One region of the Phyllobacterium sp. A18/5-2 genome, then DNA from elsewhere that is predicted to be linked to it. Evidence: predicted binding sites of a transcription regulator. Region 1 holds the regulator's gene; the other holds the start of a gene.
The links. The regulator HrcA, encoded in region 1, represses chaperone genes, less so after heat shock. The targets are predictions, from matches to a motif close to GTTAGCACTCNCNNNNNGNGAGTGCTAAC.

Region 1 (11,188 bases):
GGAACTGCTTGCGCCCGGTCATCCACGCCCGGTACGGGGCCACGGCACGCGCCATCGGCTCGACCTTGCGGATGTAGCAGCAGCGGTCCTTGTTGGTCATCGACAAGGCGCCAAACGGGTCCTCGTCCTTCAGGCTCTGTTTCAGCGGATGAATGTCATGCACATCCGTCAGGCCGAGATCGCCGACCAGCTGGTCGCGATAGCGCAGGGTTGCCGGAAAATGCTTGCCCGTTTCAAGAAAAAGCACCGGCGTCGCCCGATCTATCTGTGCGATCATGTGCAGCAACACCGACGACTCCGCTCCGAACGAGGAAACCACGGCGATTTCCTCGTTGAACAGATGATCGATGGCAAGCTCGATCACATCCATCGGTTCGAGATTGCCGTAACGGGCTTCAAGCGCGCGCGCTTCATCCGCTACGGTTTTCTCGTTGAATTCAAGCAGCATTTGCAGCCTCGCTATAGAGCGCATCCTTGAACGGTGCAGCGCCCACACGCCGGTAGGTGGCAAGGAAGTTCTCTTCCTTGTCGGTGCGGATATCGAGATAACGGTCAACAATGGTTTCAACCGCATCGACGATTTCTTCCGAGGAGAAACCACGTCCTGTGATGTCACCGATGGTGCAGATTTCATCCCCGGAACCGCCGAGCGAGATCTGGTACAGCTCCTCGCCCTTCTTCTCGACACCGAGAATGCCGATATGGCCGACATGGTGATGACCGCAGGCATTGATGCAGCCGGAAATCTTGATCTTCAGTTCGCCGATGTCCGCCTGACGCTCCGGCTTGCCGAACCGTTCCGAGATGCGCTGGGCGACGGGAATCGACCGTGCATTGGCAAGGGCGCAATAGTCGAGCCCAGGGCAAGCGATAATGTCTGTGATCAGCCCGGCATTGGCGGTCGCAAGACCATCGGTCAGCAAAAGGTCATAGACGATTTGCAGATCGGCGATCGCCACATGCGGCAGAACCAGGTTCTGCTCATGGCTGACGCGGATCTCGTCCTGCGAGAATTTCTCGGCGATATCGGCAACCAGGTCCATCTGTGCGTCGGTTGCATCACCGGGGATGCCGCCGATGGGCTTCAGAGAAATGGTCACGACGCCGTAGTCTGGATTCTTGTGCGGCGTCACATTCTGATCGACCCAGGTGGAGAATGAATGATCGGCCTTGCGCGCGGCCGCAAGGCCCGACCAGCCTTCCGGACGTACGGGCAGGCTTGGCGGCGCGAAATAGCTGTCGATGGCATCGACGTCCTTCTGCGGCAGCTTCAGGTCGGTTTCCTTCAGCACCTGCCATTCGGCTTCGACCTGACGTGTCAGTTCTTCCGTGCCGGTTTCGTGCACGAGAATCTTGATACGCGCCTTGTACTTGTTGTCGCGGCGGCCATTCAGATTGTAAACGCGCATGATCGCTGTCGTGTAGGAAAGCAGATCCTCGACGGGGAGGAAATCGCGGATCTTCTTGGCAACCATGGGGGTGCGGCCCTGACCGCCACCGACATACACCGCGAAACCGAGTTCGCCCGCATCGTTCTTCTTCAGATGCAGGCCGATATCGTGCACCTGGATCGCAGCACGATCACGCTCGGCGCCGGTGACGGCAATCTTGAACTTGCGCGGCAGGTAGGAAAATTCCGGATGCATCGACGACCACTGACGCAGGATTTCCGCATAGGGGCGCGGATCGGCGACCTCGTCGGCAGCAGCCCCGGCAAAGTGATCGGCAGTGACATTGCGGATGCAATTGCCCGAGGTCTGCAGCGCGTGCATCTCGACCGACGCCAATTCATCAAGAACCTTGGGCATGTCCTTCAGCGCCGGCCAGTTATACTGCAGGTTCTGGCGCGTGGTGAAATGCCCGTAGCCGCGATCATAATGGCGGGCAATATGGGCGAGCTTGCGCATCTGGCGGCTGGAGAGCGTGCCATAGGGGATGGCGACGCGCAGCATATAGGCATGCAACTGTAGATAGACGCCGTTCATCAACCGCAGCGGCCGGAACTGGTCTTCCGTCAATTCGCCGGCAAGACGGCGCTCAACCTGATCCTTGAACTGCTCAACGCGGGCCGAAACAAACGCGTGATCAAACTCATCGTAACGATACATTCTGTGCGGGCCTTTAGCTGTTAAGCGGCGGTTGCTTTGGGCTTTTCAGCCTGCTTGCCGAGATCAAGACGGATGGTGGGGCCGAGCTGGCGGATGCGCTCGCGCAGGCGCAGCGGATAAAGGTTTGTGCCGCGCTCTTCAACATCGATCACATTGACGTCGATAACGAGGTTAGACTTGATCGCTGCCTTCCCGGCCTCTTCAAGAGCGCTTACCGCTTCGGCGTGACGGGCGATCAGCGCACCGTCGATCTGTTCCAGCCACTCGCCATTGGCGCCGAGCCATACGGCTTCACCATCGGTCAGGCGGTTTGCGGTGAGAACTTTGACACTCATGATCGTGATCCTTCGCGTTCAGGCAGCATTGGTTTCAAGGTGGCGGGTCGCCACGGGATTCTTGTTCTGTGCGGCAAGCGGCTCGGCCTTGTCGATGGCGGCACCTGCAACAGCATCGCCGATGACGACCATGACCGGACCGTCGAGATCGTTGCGCTGCTCCAGCGCCGGCAAATCGTTGAGCGTGCCATGGAACATGCGCCGTTCGGGGCGGCCTGCGTTTTCGATGACCGCAACGCCGGTATCGGCATGAAGCCCGGCCTGCATCAGCCGCTCGGCGACGGAAGCGGCAACACTGCGGCCCATATAGACGGCGATCGTTGCGCCTGAAATGGCAAGGCGCGCCCAGTCGGGCAGCACTTCACCGGCCATGTCATGACCCGTGGTGAACACGAGGGAGGATGCCACGCCGCGCAAAGTCAGAGGCAATTGCATATCGGCAGCCGCGGCAAAGGCCGAGGTGATGCCCGGTACGATCTCGAAGGCAATGCCGGCGTTGCGCAGCGCGGCCATTTCCTCGCCGGCGCGGCCATAAACCAGCGGATCGCCGGACTTCAGGCGAACAACGCGCTTGCCCTCGCGGCCGAGAGCAACGAGCAAATCGTTGATCTCGCTCTGGCTCTTGGAATGGCAGCCCTTGCGCTTGCCGACGGAAAGGCGGGTCGCGTCGCGGCGGCCCATGGCAACGACGGCCTCCGGGACCAGCGCGTCATAGACGATGACGTCGGCTTCCATGAGCACGCGGTGGGCACGCAGGGTCAAAAGATCTTCGGCACCGGGACCGGCACCAACCAGCCAGACATAGCCCTCTGGCTCGTCCTGGCTTTCGAGCAGACCGGCGGCAGCCTGATGGGCGCCAGTCAAGTCATTGTTATAGACATTGCTTGCGACGTCGCCGGAAAAAAACGAGCGCCAGAACAGGCGGCGCGGCAAACCCTTTTTTCACCAGCTTCTCGACCACTGGCCGATAGGCATTGGCGAGACGCGCCAGATCACCGAGACGCGGCGAAAACGCCGCGTCGATGCGTGCGCGGATCATCTGGGTAAGGACAGGGCCTGTACCCTCCGAACCAATGGCGATGGCGAGTGGCGCACGATTGACGATAGCGGGCGTGAAGAAATCGCAGAGGTCGGGCCGGTCAACGACATTGACCGGAATTCCCTGACGGCGTGCCTCAGCCGCGACCGCCCCGTCCTGGTCTTCATCGCCGGTGGCGACGAAGACCAGTTTTGCGCCGGTCAGATGCTTGGGAGCAAATTTTTCTACGAGATGTTCGTGACCGCCTTCACGGAGAAAATCGGCCAATTCCGGTTCGGGCTCCTCAGCAACAACGCGTATCGTCGCGTTCGTCTGCGCCAGGAGCCGCGCCTTGTTGAGCGCTTCCTCGCCATTGCCAACAACCACAAGCACTTCATTCCGCACGCGGAAAAAGGCTGGAAAGACAGATAGCTGGTTGGCATGGATGGACATGAATAAGACAATCCCGATGGTTCAGGGGATTATCCATGATCCGGCAGCTGTTTATAAGGAACAGAAGTGCGCCGAATCCCGGTCAAGAGCATGGAATTTCTGAAAAAGCCGAAACAAGCGGATTCTCTTTCTATCGTATACAAAGAGACACACGCCTTGCCATCACCCCTTGAGGCAAAGCGAGACATGCTCGATCATCCGCATCTGGCCGGCCATCCAGCCAAATCAATACACGACTACTTTTATCGGGTTAACAAGAAAATGCAAGCCCCTTTGTTGCTGGCCGTGGCGAAGACACGCTCGATCCGGTATGGACGGCTCCGTCACAAGGAGCGGAGACACCTGATGCGCATGATCTCGTAGATCTTCCGGTCAAGAATCTGCAAGCGTCGAAAGGCTTCTTCACCGCTCTCGGTTTCAGCTTCAATCCGGGTTTCTCCGACGACAAGACTGCCTGCATGATCATTGACGAGAACATTTATGCCATGCTGCTCGTCGAGGAGCGCCGCGCATTTCGCGCAGGGTCAGGTCAAAATGCTGCACAAGGAAGCCGCTTGTAGAATGCGACCGGATCTCAACCATATCCTAGTGCAAGTTTTGTCTAGACGGTAAAAACCGCCTGCACATGCACGGGCCAGCGCCAGGGCAGGATAGCGACGAGATCAAAGCGCAGGGAGAGACGGGTATGGTCACTCTGACGCGCAAGCCAATGATCCGCAGCTGCCTCGATCCGGCGCATGGTCAGTGCATTGACCGAGTCCATCGCCTGCTCAAGCGTTGCCCGCGCCTTCACCTCGACGATGAGAACGGTGTCGCCGCGCCGTGCGATCAGGTCGATCTCGCCGAGTTTGGTGCGATAGCGGCGGCCGACGATGCGGTAGCCTTTCAGTATGAGGGCAAGGGCAGCGAGATGTTCTGCGGAGTGGCCGCGACGGTAAGCCTTGCGGCGCTTGCCCAATTCGCTCATCTCGCGCCTATTTCAACGCCAGAAGCCGTTGATAAAGTTCTCCCTTGGGCCGGCCGGTCATGCGCGAGGCCTCACCCGCTGCCTTGGCCGGTGCCATTTCGAGAACGAGGGCGCGCAGCAGCGCATCGATGTCGTCGTCGGAGCGCGGCACATTCTCATGTTCTTGCGGTGGGCCAACAACGAGCACCACTTCGCCGCGGATACGGTCCTCGCCGTCGAATTCCGCTGCCAGGTCCTTCAGAGGCAGGGTGACGACAGTCTCATATGTCTTCGTCAGTTCACGGCACAGCGACGCCTGGCGTTCAGGGCCGAAGATTTCGACCATGTCTGCCAGCGTTGCCGCCGCGCGATTTGGCGATCTCGAAGAATACCAGCGCCGCATCAAGGGTTTTCAATTGCTCGAGCTTCGCCCGGCGCTGGCCCTGTTTCGACGATAGGAAGCCGGCAAAATAAAACGAATCCTTGAATAATCCTGAAGCTGTAAGGGCGGCCAGCACCGATGATGCGCCGGGGATGGGCACGACCCTTATGCCGGCGGCTTTGGCTTCAGGCACCAGACGGCCTCCCGGATCAGAAACCAGCGGCGTACCCGCATCTGAAACCAGTGCGACGCTCTTGCCCGCCAAAAGCGCCTCGATCAGTTTGGGGCCCGCCATTTCGGCATTGTGTTCGTGGTAGGCGTAGGGGCGGCGGGAAATGCCGTAGCGGTCGAGCAGAACGCGGCTCACACGCGTATCCTCGCAGGCGATAATGTCTGCCGCTGCCAGCGTTTCGATGCCGCGTAGGGTCATGTCGCCGAGATTTCCGATCGGCGTCGCCACGATATAGAGGGCCGGCTCCAGTGGGCGGGCGCGGTAGGAAGCGCTGCCGATCTGATAGTCCCGCTCCTTGTCGGCAGTTTTTGGGGCTTCTCCCTCGGACAAAACTTTTCCCTTATGCTGCCAGATCGGCGATGACCGCATTGAGCACGATGGCGCCCTCGGGCGTCGTGCGAATACGGCTATTGCCGATATATTCGATAAGGCCCTGCTCCGCCAAGGAAATCACTTTACCTTCCTTGACGCTGTGTCCAGTCAGACGTTCGTAGCGGGCGAGATCAATTCCCTCTGCCAGCCGCAATCCCATCAACAGGAATTCGTCGCCTTCCTGCTCTCTATTCAGGAACTCTTCCTCGACAACCCCGTGGCCGCCGGCTTCGACTTGCCGCAACCAGGATTCTGGGATGACGCTCGGTGATGGTTACTGCGCGCGTCCCATTTTCAATGAAGCGTCCGTGCGCGCCCGGACCGACACCGACATATTCGCCATAGCGCCAGTAAACGAGATTGTGCTGCGACCCGCGCCGGGTGCGGCATGATTGGAAATTTCATAGGCTGGCAGGCCATGGCTCGCCGTTACATCCTGCGTTTCCGCATAAAGCGCTGCCGCGTGATCACCGTCGGGTGTCACCAGTTTCCCCGCCTTCCACAGATTGTAGAAAGGCGTGCCTTCCTCGATCGTCAGCTGGTACAGCGACAAATGATCGGCGGCATAGGAGATCGCGCGGGCAAGTTCATCGCGCCAGCCTTCAATGGTCTGGTCCGGCCGCGCATAAATAAGGTCGAAGGAAAGCCGCGGGAAAATCTCGCGCGCCAGTCCGATCGCAATGAGTGCCTCATCGACGCTGTGCATGCGGCCGAGCCGGCGCAGATCCGGATCATTGAGCGCCTGCACGCCAAGCGACACCCGGTTGACGCCCGCGGCGCGATAACCGCGAAAACGATCTGCCTCGACGCTGGTCGGATTGGCTTCCAGCGTGATCTCGATATCATCCGGCACGTGCCAGTTGCGGGCGATTTCATCGAGGATGGAAGCCACCGTCTCCGGTTGCATCAGTGACGGCGTACCGCCGCCAAGGAAGATGCTGGAAACCGTGCGCTGACCCGTACGCTCGCGCATCGTCGCCATTTCGCGGGCAAAGGCTGCGGCAAAGCGCGGCTGGTCCACCGGCTGATGCCGGACATGCGAGTTGAAATCGCAGTAAGGGCATTTGGCCATGCAGAAGGGCCAATGAACGTAGACGCCAAAGCCGGACTCGCCTTTATCGGGATGGTTCATGCGCATCCAGACAATCTTTGGCAAAGCGCTGGAAGGCACGAGCGCGATGCGACAGCGCATCGGTGTCGCCCGGCTTCCAGCCGTGTTTCTGTTCCGCAGTCATTTCGCCGAAGGTTGTATTGTAGCCTTCCGGCCTGAATACGGGGTCGTAGCCGAATCCTGCGGTGCCGCGTGGCGGCCAGACGATCTCGCCTTCCACTTCGCCGCGATAGTAATTGGCTTCGCCATCGGGCCAGGCAAGGCAGATAACCGAAACGAACCGGCCGCTGCGATCCCCGGGTGCGCTCGCACCCTTTTCCTGCAATGCCTTCTCGACCTTCCGCATGCCGTGAGCGAAGTCACGCTTGCCGTCCGGAAGTTCGGCCCAATTGGCGGTGTAGACACCCGGATTGCCGCCCAGCGCATCAACGCATAGGCCTGAATCGTCGGAAAGCGCGACAAGACCCGTCGCCTTGGCGGCAGCAGCGGCCTTGATGTAGGCGTTCTCCTCGAAGGTCGTGCCCGTCTCCTCGGGTTCAGGCAGGCCCATGTCAGCGGCAGACACCACTTCGAAGCCGAACGGCCCGAGCAGGTCGATCATTTCCCTGATCTTGCCCTGGTTGTGGCTGGCGACGAGCAACTTGCCTTTTTGAAGCGTTCTCATTTCAGATTCCATAATTGTGGTTCGGCAAATTCAATCGAATTTCCCGACGGATCGCGGAAATACAGGGAGTGCGCGCCGTTCGGCCAATCGAACTCGCTCTCGATGACGATACCGTTGGCCTCCAGATGGGATTTCCACTCCGCAATTTCATCCCGCGTCGCGCGAAAACACACATGACCCGGCCCATCCGCGCCATGGGACGGTATCGGCAGACCGCCTTTTGGCCTTTCCTTCAACTTTTCAACGTTGAAAAGAATAAGCACGCCGGGCCCGCAACGGAAGAATACCGATTCATTGCCGGCACGCAGGATGACTTCCATCCCGAGCACACCAGCATAGAACCGCGCAGCCACTTCGACATCGGTCACATAAAGCGCTGTTTCCAGTATTCCTGATGGCTGCATGGTTCCTGTCTTCTAGCCGACGGCCATTTTCTGCAGCGAAACCAAACGGTTGATGCCGTTGCGGGCAAGCCCCATCAGTGCCAGCAATTCGTCTTCGGAGAAAGGATCGCCCTCGGCGGTTCCCTGTACTTCAACAATACCACCCTTGCCGGTCATGACGAAATTGGCATCGGTCTGGGCCGTCGAATCTTCCTGATAGTCGAGATCGATGACCGGGGTGCCATCGGAAATACCGCAGGAAATGGCAGCGACATGGTCCTTCAGGACTTTTTCGACCTTGAGCATCTGCCGCGCTTCCATCCAGCTCAGACATTCGTGCAGGGCCACCCAGCCGCCAGTGATCGCTGCGGTGCGGGTGCCGCCGTCGGCCTGGATGACATCGCAGTCGACGGTGATCTGTACTTCGCCGAGTGCCTGCAAATCCACCACAGCACGGAGCGAGCGCGCAATCAGCCGCTGGATTTCCAGGGTACGGCCACCCTGCTTGCCGGAAGAGGCTTCGCGGCGCATGCGATCGCCGGTCGAGCGCGGCAGCATGCCATATTCGGCCGTGACCCATCCCTTGCCGGTGTTGCGCATCCAGCCCGGCACTTTTTCCTCCAGGCTAGCGGTGCACAGCACGTGGGTATCGCCGAATTTGACCAGGCACGAGCCCTCGGCATGTTTGGAAATGCCGCGCTCAAAGGAAATGGCGCGCATTTCGTCGGGGGCTCGTTTGGAAGGACGCATGGGCTAACCTCTTGTTGATCTGTTTCCCGGCCTTTTAACCGCGATGGGTGAATGAAGCAAAGGCTTTGATGATTGACCCGATAATGCTTATATCAGGCCGGCAACGAACAGAAGTATGAGGCAGGATGAACAACGCCGTGGTTCCGGAGACATTGCAATCGCTTGATCAGCGGTCGCGGGATATTTTCCGGCGGATTGTCGAGAGCTATCTGGGCGACGGCGAACCGGTTGGATCGCGCAACCTGTCGCGCATCCTGCCTGTGTCCCTTTCCCCCGCCACAATCCGCAATGTGATGAGCGATCTGGAACATCTCGGTCTCGTCTATGCGCCGCATATCTCGGCCGGGCGGCTGCCGACGCAGCTTGGACTGCGTTTTTTCGTCGACGCCTTCATGGAAGTCGGCGACCTCTCCTCCGCTGAGCGTAATTCCATCGAGGCTCAGGTGCGGGCTTCCGGTGAATCCCAGTCGGCGGAAAGCGTGCTCACCCAGGCAAGCCAGATCCTTTCCGGCATGTCGCGGGGTGCCGGGCTGGTTCTCGCCAGCAAGGCGGAAGGTGCGCTGAAGCATATCGAATTCGTTCGTCTCGAGCCGACAAAGGCATTGGCAGTACTCGTCACCCAGAGCGGCGATATCGAAAACCGCGTCATCGATCTGCCGCTCGGCGTCACGCCATCGCAATTGATCGAGGCGTCGAATTTTCTCAACGCGCATATTCAGGGACGCACCATCACCGAGGCGCGGCAGGAAGTCGCCCGGCTCAAGGAGGAAACACAGCAGGCGCTGGACGCATTGTCGCAACATCTGGTTGAACAGGGCCTTGCCATCTGGGGCGGGGCTGGTGGCGGCCAGCCCGCACGGTTGATCGTTCGCGGGCGCGGCAATCTGCTCGAATCGGTCAATGCCGAGGCCGATCTCGAGCGCCTGCGTCATCTGTTCGACGATCTCGAGACCAAGGAAGGTACACTGCAGTTGCTTGATCTGGCGGAGGCCGGACCGGGCGTGCGTATTTTCATCGGTTCGGAGAACAAACTGTTTTCGCTTTCCGGTTCGTCGCTGGTCATCGCGCCATACCGCGATCTGGAACAGCGGGTGATCGGCGCGCTGGGTGTCATCGGTCCAACGCGGCTCAACTATGCGCGCATCGTGCCGATGGTGGATTATACGGCCCAGCTTGTGTCGCGCCTGCTTCGATAGTCATTTGCACTTGATTTTTATGGCCTAAAGCTCGATATCCAGCGCAACTTACGAATAATGAACGGACAGGATAGATGGCTGAAGACAAGAAAAATCACGACACACCCGATCTCGACCAGCGCGACCTGAAGAATCCGCGCGATCGAGATGCGCTGAAGCGCGCTGCCGATGATTTTCTCAAATCGCGCAAGGCTGAAGAATACGCGATGGCCCAGGATGACGAAATTGAAGCTCAGGCCAACAATTGGGCCGAGCTCGACAGGCTGCGCGCCGAAAACGGCGACCTGAAGGACCAGCTGCTGCGGCTTGCCGCCGACATGGAAAACCTGCGCAAACGGACCGCACGCGACGTTCACGATGCGCGCGCCTATTCGGTCGCCAATTTCGCCCGCGACGTTCTTTCCGTTTCGGACAATCTGAAGCGCGCGCTCGAAGCAATTCCTGCCGATGCGCTGGCTCAAGGCGACGCTGGTTTCAAATCGCTTGCCGAAGGCGTTGAGATGACCGAACGTTCGCTGATGACTGCGATGGAACGCCACGGAGTCAAGAAAATCGAGCCGCTGGGCCAGAAGTTCGATCCAAACTTCCATCAGGCGATGTTCGAGATTCCAAATGCTGACGTACCACACAACACCGTGTTGCAGGTCGCACAGTCAGGCTTCGTCATTGGCGACCGCATGTTGCGCCCGGCCCTGGTCGGCGTATCCAAGGGTGGCCCCAAGCAAGGGGCAGGCGAAGGCCAGCCGGAACCTGGCCCGATCAATCCGCAGGCGGAAAAAGACGCCTGATCCGGCCTGCAAGTCGAATTTGAGAGCCGCGTTCCTTAACCGGGAATGCGGCTCTTTTCATTTTGGCGGGTGATGCTCTATCGTGCCCATTATCCGGGCGCAGGGGGAATTGCCGATGACCACGATCCAGCTGTTCAACTATGCCGGGATATTCGTCTTTGCCGCGACAGGCGCCCTGGCGGCATCACGCCGCCAGCTCGATATCATCGCGTTCATCTTTCTTGCGGCGGTGACGGGCGTCGGCGGCGGTACGTTGCGCGACCTGATCCTTGGAGTTCCGATATTCTGGGTCAAGGATCCGGGGAACCTTCTGGTCTGTGCCGCGGCCGCAATCGTCGTCTATTTCTCCGCCAATCTGCTGGAGTCACGCTACCGCGTGCTGCTATGGCTCGATGCGGTCGGCCTCGCCGCCTATAGTGTCATGGGTGCAGCCAAAAGCCTGGCGTTGGG
Region 2 (11,188 bases), on a different replicon from region 1:
AAAGGTTCAAAATAACTTCGGCACGAGTTTCGATGGTTGGATATTGTCGGCAGGGCGCAACGTTAGATAGTTCGGAAGGTCACATCACGTGCGAGTACCTAGGTCACGGGTGGGATTAGGACCTAAGTCTCTAAGAACCCGTGGCAAATTGGGTGGCAGCCGGGGTTTTGCACAGTATGAATTCTCCAGGCTAGAAACACCCAGTTGTCGGGTCGTGCTTATCGAAAGGTCGCGGTGCGATCGAGCGTGCGTAGTTTTTTGGTCACCGTGACATCCCCAGTAAGGCCATACGCGACGCCGTCCTACGTCGCAGCCACCGCACCCGAGGACTGGACCTTCATCGGCTACGACGAGATCCATGACCGGAGCGCCACAGCAGATGCGTCTCGTCGAGCTGGCGGCGGGACGACGGATCGCAATCAGGTCATCGGTGCTTGAATTTCAGGTGGCCGCTGCGAGACAAGGAGGGGGCCTCGCGATGCTGCCGGACTTTGCACTCCGACCATCGGCGACATCGTGCGCCTCGGCGACGACCATGCGCTGGAACGGGAAGTCTGGCTCGTGGTCCACACGGATGTCAAAGACGTTCCCGTCATACGGGCAGTGGTCGACGCGATTAAAAATGCGTTCGACGAAGAACGGTCATCTTCACGAATGTAGTGAATGTGGCGCCGCGACAACGTAGATGAAGGCGCTTCCACATTCTCGTCAACCGGTCGAGACGACTAGACCGAACTCGCGACCAGCAATTTCAAATGAAGCCCTGCAAATTGCATCCTGATTTCGGCGTTTTTCAAAATCGCCAACGGTGGACAAACGTTCCTTTGAAAATGCCGATAATAGGGGATTTTGGCCAATTTTGATTGGTGCCCGGAGATCTACAATGCCTCCTACCAGCAGGTGGCAACGTCTTTTTGCCCATGCACGCGGCTTCGTGCGTACTGGCGATCAAGGATGTTCGGCTCATGGTGCTAGTGTTGGGCGTGACCCAGGCAATACTCATTAGGGACAATCATGCATGCCACGGCGCACCATTCTGACCGAGCGACAGCCCGAAATGCTGTTCGCTTGGGTAGAGAGGCAAACTGCCCCCGTGCTGCGCCTTGATGGAACCCGAGAGCCGCAGGCTCTTGTATCCAGCGTGTTGGCCAGTCAATAAAGCCACGATGCATCGGACTTTTTGTCCCCAGCGACGGCATGTACCGAGTTTGAAATCGCGCTTTTGGTGGTTGCCTTTGTCTCCTGGTGGGAGACGGTGGGCAGATATCTGTCGGTTGGCGTATTCACGCTGCGGCCTAAGCGGCAGCTGTTGCATTGGAGGTTGTTTCATCCCTCGCCTTGAAGGGAGGCGAACCGGAGACTCTCTCAACGCGGTTTTCTGAGTGCGGTTCCAGTCAAGCCATTATGCGATTTTCGAAGCACATACCGAGAACTTCAAGGGCGGTTTAGTGCTCAAAAGTGGCGACGATGGATGGGGATAAACGTTCATTTGAAAACGCCGATAGCCGCTTTTTTGATTGGTTGAGGCATGCCGTTTGAACAAGGGCTCATCTCGAAAGTTGTATAGCCGACATTACCTGGCAAGTGGACGATCGCTCGCGGGAGCAGTCAAAGGCAAATTTCGGGTCTTGGGATAACGGCCTGCGCAATGCGTGGTTACCCTCTTCCGGAAAACGCCAGATAAACGATATAGGGAGGTTATCATGATCAGGCTCCGGTCAGGTCTGTTTTCCATGCTGCTGCTAGGCTTGGCAATCTCACCTGCGACAGCAGAGGACGTTTGGTCACTCGATGGGTTCAAGGCTCCTGAGAGCGTGCTTTTCGATGCCAAGCGGAGCATCTTCTACGTCACCAATATTGCTGGCGAGCCCACGGGCAAGGACGGTGTCGGATACCTTTCAAAGGTCTCGCCGGACGGAAAGTTGCAGACGGCCGAGTGGGTGACCAGCTTCGATGCGCCCAAGGGATTGGTGATGAAAGGTGACACACTTTTCGTCACCGACACGGCAGGCTGGCAAAACAACCCTTGTTCGCCAATTTTCACACAGCGAAAGGCCCTATTCTTAAATCAAATCTCGTCTAATTTAAAGTCTGCATCCGTCCAATTTAAACTATCGCCCCGACCATCCTTCACGACGCAGCAACAGTCCAATTGGATGAAAAGTAAGTCGGGATTTGTTCCAATCACACCGTTCGCGGAGGGCCCTGAACATTAAAGGGCACCTATATATACGGTAGCAGGATCAAAAGGCGAACATGGCCTCAGGGCGATCTACCTGTGCCTCACGGGGAAGATCGCACTAGGGTTGAGAGCATACGCTGCACCCGATGGCTCTCGTCACGGGACTATTGCTTGAGTAGCGATAGGTCGAAGTCAGGCAGTCAGAGGCGATTGGCACGAGTTTTTGCTGAGTGGCTCATTCGCGAAATGTAATTAAGAGGGCTTTTGAGGAATACGATGGGGATCGGCACCCTCTCCCCGCCTCGTCCTCTAAGCAAATGTGCTTGCCGCTTCTACGACCGCAAAGCGCCGATAGTTGCTTGTCGTGATGTGCTCAGGACTTTGTTCAAAACCGATGGCTGTTGATAAACGTTCCTTTGAAAAGGCCGATAATAGACGAATTTCCGTCGAATCCGATTGGCGCCGAAATGGCTACAATCGCTGCATCCGTTGGTAAAATCCGTTCATTCCGTGGAATATTGTCGTGGTCCCCAGCAGCAGTGTAGGCTCATTTTCCTCATATCGCCTTTAAGAGCGAAGCGACGGTCGCAGATATTGAAAATTCGAGTCATTTGTCCTAAATTTTCGCCATCCAGACAATCTTGACTGCCAGCCCACGACTTTCGTCGGGGCAGATCTGTTGTTCTTTAAGGGAGTGACGATCATGGGAGAACCGACGCTGCAGACCCAGAACAAGAAAGCCGCTTCGCCGGAACTGTTGCGGCACATAAAGGCACAAGTGCCCACAAGGAGTTCTGAACCCAGTCGCTGTCCGAGATTTTACGGCGCGTCAAAGGCGGATGCATGCTCCATCGTTACCGGTCATCAAAAGCGTATCATTAACTGAGCGAGCAGCCGAATACACCGGAGGGTCGTTGTTCAGATCTGCGCCGCCGTATCACGAGTCTTATGCGATGCGCGCCTTCCTGTCCGGAGTTTCACGGGGCCTGCAACCCAGAATACCACGGGCAGTCTGTCTGAGCTGCCATGAACCAAGATCGCTATATCGGGCCGAAATAGGAGGCAACGAACACGTAAAGTAGGATAGATCGCCATGGATCATCAGGACCCACGAAAGAAATGTAGCCCCTGGAGCGCCGGCATGGACATGGAGCTGGCGTTACGGAGGGCGACATCCCTGGCTCCAGATCAGGCTGGCGTGACGACTTGGAGGATCAGCCCATGGCATTGGCGCCCCACCGCCTTAGTCGCTATGAGCACCAACAAAAAGGAAACCGGGGGGCGAAAGGGAGCCGAGACAGCCGCCAAAAGTCCGTGGGCGCGTGGTAAGGGCCTCGTGCGGGAGATAAAATTATCTGATCAGCATTCCTAAATGGGCACCCCGAGACTTTATCCGGTTGCTATGAAAGCAACACGTCCGTCGGCCGCTTAGCCGGCAAGCAACGCGGTGGCCAAGTCGCAGTGAATGCCAGAATATGCCATTCCTTCAGTTACTTGAAACTTGTCTATGAGAAAACTACCTCTTTGGGCAAAGCGTGTTTGCACGTGAACTGTGGTCAAGCTTCAAGGATGGAGGTTGTCATGGCTTACAATCTAATGGAAGGAAAACGCGGCCAGGATATGGCCAATCTGGTCCTTGCCGTGTGTCTGATGGTCTCACCATGGGTGATTGGTTTCGCAATGGAAACGGCGCCCGCATGGAACGCCTGGGTTGTTGGTGCCGCTCTTGCTGTTCTGGCCGCCGCGACGCTCTCGGAGTTTGCGGCGTGGGAGGAATGGGCCAACATGGCACTCGGCTTCTGGCTGGTGATCTCGCCGTGGGTGCTGGCCTTTACCGCGAATGTGAATGCGATGCGGACGCATGTCGTGATCGGCATCCTTGTCGCGGTCCTGTCGGCGTGGGCGCTTTGGGCCTATCGACAAGGTCCACAGGCGCATGCATGACGCAGTTGTCTGAAAGCGAGCCCGCCGCGGCTGCGGCGGGCTCAACTGGTGATCTTGATGTTCCCTAGAATTTCGACCTCATTCCCGCGGCGGGTAATTGACCGACCACAGTCTGCGGTTCGGTTTCAGGTTCGGCGAGTGTGGGCTCGGTCGTTCTGCACCACGTAATAGATATTGTGTCTCACAGCAAAGCGGCCGCCGCTTCTCTTGTGGGAAAGCGCAGCTCAAGTTGCGTCAGCCGCCGGTAGCCCATCAAAGCTTCGATGAATGGCGGTGTGCGGCCCTCGAAGGTCAGGCAGCCAAGGCCTAGCTCTCATCACCCTTTTAATCAGGGATACTGACCCTGGGTGCATCCGCATGGATGCACCCGGCGATCATGCTTTTGGCTCAAGGATCACTTTTCGCTGCTGATGGCGATACGCTTGGCGTTGGCCTGCGCTTTTTCTGTCTTCGGCAAAGTTATGGTCAGGAGGCCGTTCTTGAAGGTCGCGGCGACCTTGTCCTCGTCGATCTCCCGGCCAAGGCCGATGCGCCGTTCGAAGCGTCCATGGTAACGCTCACTGAACTGCCGGTCCTTGTCCTCGACTTCCGATTTCTTCTCGCCGCGAAGCGTCAGTACGCCGTCTTCCAGAAGAACCTCGACGTCTTTTTCCTCGAGGCCAGGCACCTCGGCCATGACCCTGATTTCCCTGTCATTCTCCGAGAATTCGACGCGCGGCCAAGTCCCGTTGCGCGGCGCCATTTCGTTGAATAGCGAGGGGGCACCAAAGCCGCGAAAAACCTCATCGAACAGTTTGTTGACGTCGCGGTGTAGTGACAGGAATGGATCAATGCCGCCTTCGCGATAGAGGCTCGGAACCTGGTTGTTGCCGCGGTTCCATGGAATAAGATCACGTACGCTCATGGTCTTGTCTCCTTTCATCTTTCTGCAATGCGAGCGCACCGGCTCCATTGGGGACGGTGGCCGCTCGCTGGTCAGTTTTTCATCAGGCGGCGACGTCGCCTTCGATCCGCTTTGATGCCGACTTCTTGCCACCGTGCGCGTTGATGGCGATGCGGCGTGGTTTCATCTCCTCAGGGATTTCCTTCTTCAGATCGATGACAAGCAGGCCGTTTTCCAGCTTCGCACTTGTAACACTGACATAGTCGGCAAGTTCGAAGCGGCGCACAAACTGGCGCAGAGCCAGGCCGTGATGAAGGTATTGCATTTCCTCGCCTTGCGACTTCGCGCCATTGATCACGAGGAGATTGGGCTCATGCGTGATCGTCAGCTCGTCGTCGGTAAAGCCGGCCACCGCGAGCATGATGCGATAGCTGTCCTCGCCGAACTTCAAGATATCGTAGGGCGGCCAGTCGCCGGCGGTTGGGGGCGGACTGGCGTTTTCAAGCAGATTGAAAATGCGATCGAAGCCAATGCTCGACCTGTAGAAGGGGGAAAAGTCGGTGTTGTTTCTCATAGCCACATCCTCCTCTTAAGAGCAATATAGGTACGAGGAACGCCAAGAAGCTGGCGCTCCCTGACCGGTGCCCGCCCCTTGCGGCAGCAGGCGACAAAGAGGTGGATATCGCGTTCTGCTGCGTCAAGAGGCTGATGGCCGGGGCTGCGATTTTTTTGTTGGCCTCCAACGTTTGATGCAACGAGCGCGGCTCCTCAGCGTTCTTTTGCGTGGAAACGTGATTGCCGCCAAACCGCGATTGGCAGATAGCCCGGGAGGAACGAAAGATGGTTTTGACGCGTAAGGACGTGACTTCGGTGCTTGGTCCGGTAGACGAGATGACAATTGCAGAAATTGCTTCGACAGGGGCATCGCTTGAAGAACTGAGGGAGGCCTTGATTTGGCTGAACAACGACGAAGTGTTGATGGGAGAGAGAGGCCGTCTGCCCGCAAGTCGCGTCGCAGCCCTGATTGACCTTCTTGAGGCTGAGGCACTATGGGACGACCCTGTTACGACACTCCCGCCTCAATGAATAGTGATGGTTCGCGCACTCAAACGTCTGCTGCCCGATGCAGGGCCAGAACGCGTTCGCATCGTCGGACGACGACGATGTACTTCCGCAGTCGTCCATCGCCCCCACCCGCATCAAGAAAAGCCCTGCTGACATGTTATCATTTCTTGTCAATGTCCGTCACGCATCAAGTTTCTTCGGGCGTTGACGGTGTGGTGCGCGATCGCAATTGCCGTCAACTTCGCTCCGGATGTCGTCGAGCTGGCGCAGCGCATCCATGACGGCGTCGAAGGCAACCGGTTCCTCAGCGTTCGGCAGCTTGCGCAACGCCGGCATCGATCTCGACCGCGCAGGCGTCTGAAGCCCACGAGGCGAGGATGGCGCGTTTTTCCTGGACATCGAGCGTATCATCCCGGAGCACGTCTTCAGGATGGCTGAAATGCCGTGCCGGATGAAGCAGGCGGCCGATGGACGGATTAGGGCATTCGGGGGCGATCGAGGGGATAATCATCGAAAGGGTAGGTTCCATGGCGCTCCTCCGTTCGTAAAATCTCCTTGTGTTGGTGTCCTAGAAGCGGCCCGAAATCAGGCCTCTTTTCATAGCGAAATATTTTGGAATTTTCCCGAGAAATTTCAATCGCCCCGCTGACGGGCATACGAAACAGCTTCGTGAATTTCATGGCGCTCGTGCTTGAGCGTGCTGATTGAGGGAAATTTTCCCAAGTCTTCTTGAAACCGCATTCTTGCAAAACCAGATCGAAAGCGCGATGCCAAAGGGCTCGTGTGCTGAAACGGATGCACCTCGGGCGCGGGAAGGAATCTATATATTTTGTAAGGAGGACGCAATGACGTTCGGTGCATTGCACAACCGCATCGAAGCCAACCGAAGACAGCAGTCACTCAATCGATGTGGAGGTTGGACGCTGCAGGTTGCTGGCGAGGCGGCGTGGCACCATGTCTTATGGAAGTCCGGCCATGAATGACAGGGTCAAACTAGAGCAACAGATCGCCACAGATATGGAGGCGTTGCCGGAAGGCTTTGGACGGATCGATATCGAGGCTGTCGCAAGGTTTTACGCCGGGCGGTTTGTCCGCATTCCCTTCAACGACATTGTTGCGATGATGGTCCAGGAAGCTGAACGACGCGGGGTCCCGTACGCAAAGACCGGCCAGGAGATCTGAAAAGCATTGACCGCTTCGAGCATGACCTGACGTCAAGCGAGGGGATTATTCCAGCTGCTCCTACGCGGATGAAAGTTCTTTGAAATCTGGCAAAACTTCAACGGCCAGGCGATCGGTTCAGGAAGGATTCGTTGTGTGAATCCATGTCATTAGCACTCCTGCATGGCGAGTGCTAAAATTTTTTCGTCGCCCTCTTGAAATGCTCCATAGGTAAGACCAATTCGTAAGGCGCGCGATGCCGGAAAGGATTGCGCGACCCGCGCCGGACCCGCTTCGGTTGCGGCGCGGAGGAACCTCAAAATCTGTTTGTCTAAAGAGGAGAACGACATGACGTTCCGTCCATTGCATGACCGTATTCTGGTCCGCCGCATCGAGGCCGAAGAAAAGACCGCCGGCGGCATCATCATTCCCGACACTGCCAAGGAAAAGCCGCAGGAAGGCGAGGTTATTGCTACGGGTCCCGGCGCCCGCGACGAAAGCGGCCAATTGCAGCCGCTCGACGTCAAGGTCGGCGACCGCATCCTGTTCGGCAAATGGTCCGGCACCGAGATCAGGCTCAAGGGCGAGGATCTCCTGATCATGAAGGAGTCCGACGTCATGGGTGTGATTGAAGTCGAAACCGCGGCTAAAGAGGCGGCCTGATGTGCCTGAGAATTCGGGCAAACGTGCTGCCTAGAAAGGAGTAGAACAATGGCTGCCAAAGAAGTGAAATTCCATTCCGAGGCCCGCGAAAAAAATGTTGCGTGGCGTTGATATTCTGGCCAACGCCGTGAAGGTCACGCTCGGACCCAAGGGACGCAATGTCGTTATCGACAAGTCGTACGGCGCTCCACGCATCACCAAGGACGGCGTAACCGTGGCCAAAGAGATCGAGCTTGAGGACAAGTTCGAGAACATGGGCGCACAGATGGTGCGCGAGGTGGCGTCCAAGACCAGCGACATCGCTGGCGACGGTACGACGACGGCGACCGTCCTTGCCCAGGCGATTGTCAAGGAGGGTGCGAAGGCGGTGGCATCGGGTATGAACCCCATGGACCTGAAGCGCGGCATCGACAAGGCCGTCGATGCCGTGGTCGAGGACCTAAAGAAGAATGCCCGCAAGGTGACCCAGAATGGCGAGATCGCCCAGGTTGGCACCATCTCCGCCAATGGTGATGCCGAGATCGGGCGCTTCCTTGCCGAAGCCATGCAAAAAGTCGGCAACGAAGGCGTCATCACCGTTGAAGAGGCCAAGACCGCCGAGACCGAGCTCGAGGTCGTCGAAGGCATGCAGTTCGATCGCGGCTATCTTTCTCCCTATTTTGTAACCAACCAGGAGAAAATGCGTGTCGAGTTCGACGAACCCTATATCCTCATTCACGAGAAAAAACTCTCCAACCTGCAGGCACTCCTTCCCGTGCTGGAGGCCGTGGTCCAGTCAGGCAAGCCGGTGCTGATCATCGCCGAGGACGTCGAGGGCGAGGCCCTTGCCACGCTCGTCGTCAACAAGCTGCGTGGCGGTCTGAAGGTCGCAGCCGTCAAGGCGCCGGGGTTTGGTGACCGGCGCAAGGCGATGCTGGAAGACATCGCTATCCTCACTGGCGGCACTGCTGTCTCGGAGGATCTTGGCATCAAGCTTGAAACCGTCACCCTGGACATGCTGGGCAGGGCCAAGAAGGTGGTGATCGAGAAGGAAAACACCACGATTGTCGATGGCGCCGGCTCGAAGAACGAGATCCAGGGCCGCATAGTTCAGATCAGGGCACAGATCGGGGAAACCACCTCGGACTACGACCGTGAAAAGCTGCAGGAGCGTCTGGCAAAGCTCGCCGGCGGCGTGGCCGTCATCCGTGTCGGCGGCTCGACGGAGGTCGAGGTCAAGGAGCGCAAGGACCGTGTTGACGATGCCATGCACGCAACTCGAGCGGCAGTCGAGGAAGGTGTGCTGCCCGGGGGCGGTGTAGCATTGCTTCGTGCCGCCAAAGCGCTCGACGACGTCCGGTTCGACAATGCTGACCAGAAAACCGGCATCGAGATCGTGCGCCGCGCGATCGAAGCTCCGGTTCGCCAGATCGCCGAGAATGCCGGTGCCGAAGGCTCAATTATCGTCGGCAAGCTGCGCGAGGCCGCGGAGTTCGGCTTTGGCTGGAATGCCCAGACCGATGAGTTCGGTGATCTCTACAGCCAGGGTGTGATCGACCCGGCCAAGGTGGTACGCACCGCCCTGCAGGATGCGGCCTCGGTCGCCGGCCTGCTGGTGACCACCGAGGCGATGGTTGCCGAGAAGCCGAAGAAGGAAGCGCCAGCCCCTGCCGTGCCGGCAGGTGGCATGGACTTCTGACGGAAGGCTGCGCCCGCCAGGCGGGCGCAGCCGCCAAGCGCGAGGTGTGTGATGCCATGAAGAGATGGGTGGTGCCATGAATATGCTGAACATCGCCGAGTTCTCGCCGCCGCAGCGTCAGGCCTCGGATCTTTGCTACGAGACGGACCTCAAGGCTGTGCTCGACCCGATTCGATCTGCTCGATCAGACCAAAGCGGCAGGCTGGGATCGTCGCAAGGCCGCCTATGCAATCATGGTTCTCGCCGCACAGAAGTTTTTGCAACAGGACGTCAAAATGGATGATTCGGGATTGACGGATTGGCAGCGTGCCGTTTCGCCTGGCACACATTGACGGAGAAGAAACCTGAACCTCAGGGCAGACCCGACCGCCGATTGACGTCGAAAGGAGGATCAAAGAACTCGGAGGGCTAAAATGGTCATGCGTTCGTCCGGATATCTTCACGTGTTCGCCGCACTTGTTCCCCTCCTCTCACCGGCACCCCTTCCGGTGGCAGCGGCGCAGTCACAAGCTGCCATCGGTGCGAGTGCGCAGCGCCCGCTTGCCGATGTGCTGGAGGGGGTGACGCCCGCCGTTGTCAACATCGCGGTGAAGTCCGGCTCATCCGCTGAGGCGAGATCCTCTCTACAACGATCCGTTTTTCCGCCGTTATTTCAACCTGCCTGAAATGCAACAGCGTTTGAGCGCCGGATCCGGCGTGATCGTTGATGCCGAAAAGGGCTATATCCTTACCAATCATCATGTCGTGGCTGCCGCTGGCGAAATCTCGGTAACCCTGAAGGATAGGCGTCGCTTTGTCGCCACGCTCGTCGGCAGCGACAAGGCAACTGACATCGCGCTGATCAAGATCAAAGCTCCACAATTGAAGGCTCTTCCATTTGGCAATTCCGACACGCTTCGGGTCGGTGACACTGTGGTGGCGATCGGCAATCCCTTTGGTCTCGGCCAGACAGTGACCTCCGGCATCGTCAGCGCGCTAGGCCGCAGCGGCATCAATATCGAAGGTTATGAAGACTTCATCCAAACCGATGCTTCGATCAATCCCGGCAATTCCGGCGGCGCCCTGGTCACGGCCGACGGTAAATTGATCGGCATCAATACGGCGATTATCGCCCCGGCCGGGGGCAATGTCGGCATCGGGTTCGCGGTGCCGATCGCCATGGCCTCCACCGTAATGCAGCAGCTCGTCGACCACGGCGAGGTACGTCGCGGCCGCATCGGCGTTGCCATTCAAGACGTCACCCCGGATTTGGCGCAGGCGCTCGGTCTTACCGAGAGTTCCGGCGTGGTGGTCAGCCGCGTTGAACAAGGCTCCCCCGCCGCGAGCGCTGGCCTTCAGGCGGGTGATGTCATCATGAGCGTCGATAAGCATCGCATTTCCAGTTCGGCCGACCTGCGCAACCGCGTCGGACTCGCCCCGGTCGGCTCGGACATCGAAATCGACTATATGCGCGATGGCGTGCATAAATCCGTGACCCTGCGCATCGAAGCGGGCGGCGCAGTTGAGGAGGCCGAAGTCCTTCCCAATCGCCTTGAGGGCGCTGAGTTTCGGGACGCGGGAGGAACCGTTGTCGTCAAACACATTGAGGAAGGCAGCGCCGCGGCTCAGTCAG

Region 2: N8E89_RS22745 (co-chaperone GroES) is a predicted target of HrcA. The motif match lies at 7,405-7,433, and genes of this name have one in related genera.

What each region holds. Positions count from the first base shown of each region.
Region 1 is NZ_CP104966.1:1,490,750-1,501,937, reverse strand. It holds gene N8E89_RS07520 (phosphoadenylyl-sulfate reductase) at 1-448, opposite strand, end outside; gene N8E89_RS07515 (nitrite/sulfite reductase) at 438-2,108, opposite strand; gene N8E89_RS07510 (DUF2849 domain-containing protein) at 2,129-2,443, opposite strand; partial or broken gene cysG (siroheme synthase CysG) at 2,462-3,914, opposite strand; gene N8E89_RS07500 (hypothetical protein) at 4,005-4,277, shown strand; gene N8E89_RS07490 (YraN family protein) at 4,516-4,881, opposite strand; partial or broken gene rsmI (16S rRNA (cytidine(1402)-2'-O)-methyltransferase) at 4,889-5,843, opposite strand; partial or broken gene hemW (radical SAM family heme chaperone HemW) at 5,815-6,978, opposite strand; gene rdgB (RdgB/HAM1 family non-canonical purine NTP pyrophosphatase) at 6,962-7,621, opposite strand; gene N8E89_RS07470 (VOC family protein) at 7,618-8,025, opposite strand; gene rph (ribonuclease PH) at 8,038-8,754, opposite strand; gene hrcA (heat-inducible transcriptional repressor HrcA) at 8,880-9,950, shown strand; gene grpE (nucleotide exchange factor GrpE) at 10,025-10,738, shown strand; gene N8E89_RS07450 (trimeric intracellular cation channel family protein) at 10,854-11,188, shown strand, end outside.
Region 2 is NZ_CP104967.1:859,918-871,105, reverse strand. It holds partial or broken gene N8E89_RS29495 (LysR substrate-binding domain-containing protein) at 289-660, shown strand; gene N8E89_RS22780 (hypothetical protein) at 1,704-2,216, shown strand; gene N8E89_RS22775 (SPW repeat protein) at 3,764-4,126, shown strand; gene N8E89_RS22770 (Hsp20/alpha crystallin family protein) at 4,521-5,030, opposite strand; gene N8E89_RS22765 (Hsp20 family protein) at 5,113-5,583, opposite strand; gene N8E89_RS22760 (hypothetical protein) at 5,850-6,095, shown strand; gene N8E89_RS29490 (hypothetical protein) at 6,379-6,603, opposite strand; gene N8E89_RS22750 (hypothetical protein) at 7,050-7,256, shown strand; gene N8E89_RS22745 (co-chaperone GroES) at 7,584-7,898, shown strand; partial or broken gene groL (chaperonin GroEL) at 7,947-9,576, shown strand; partial or broken gene N8E89_RS22735 (Do family serine endopeptidase) at 9,990-11,188, shown strand, end outside.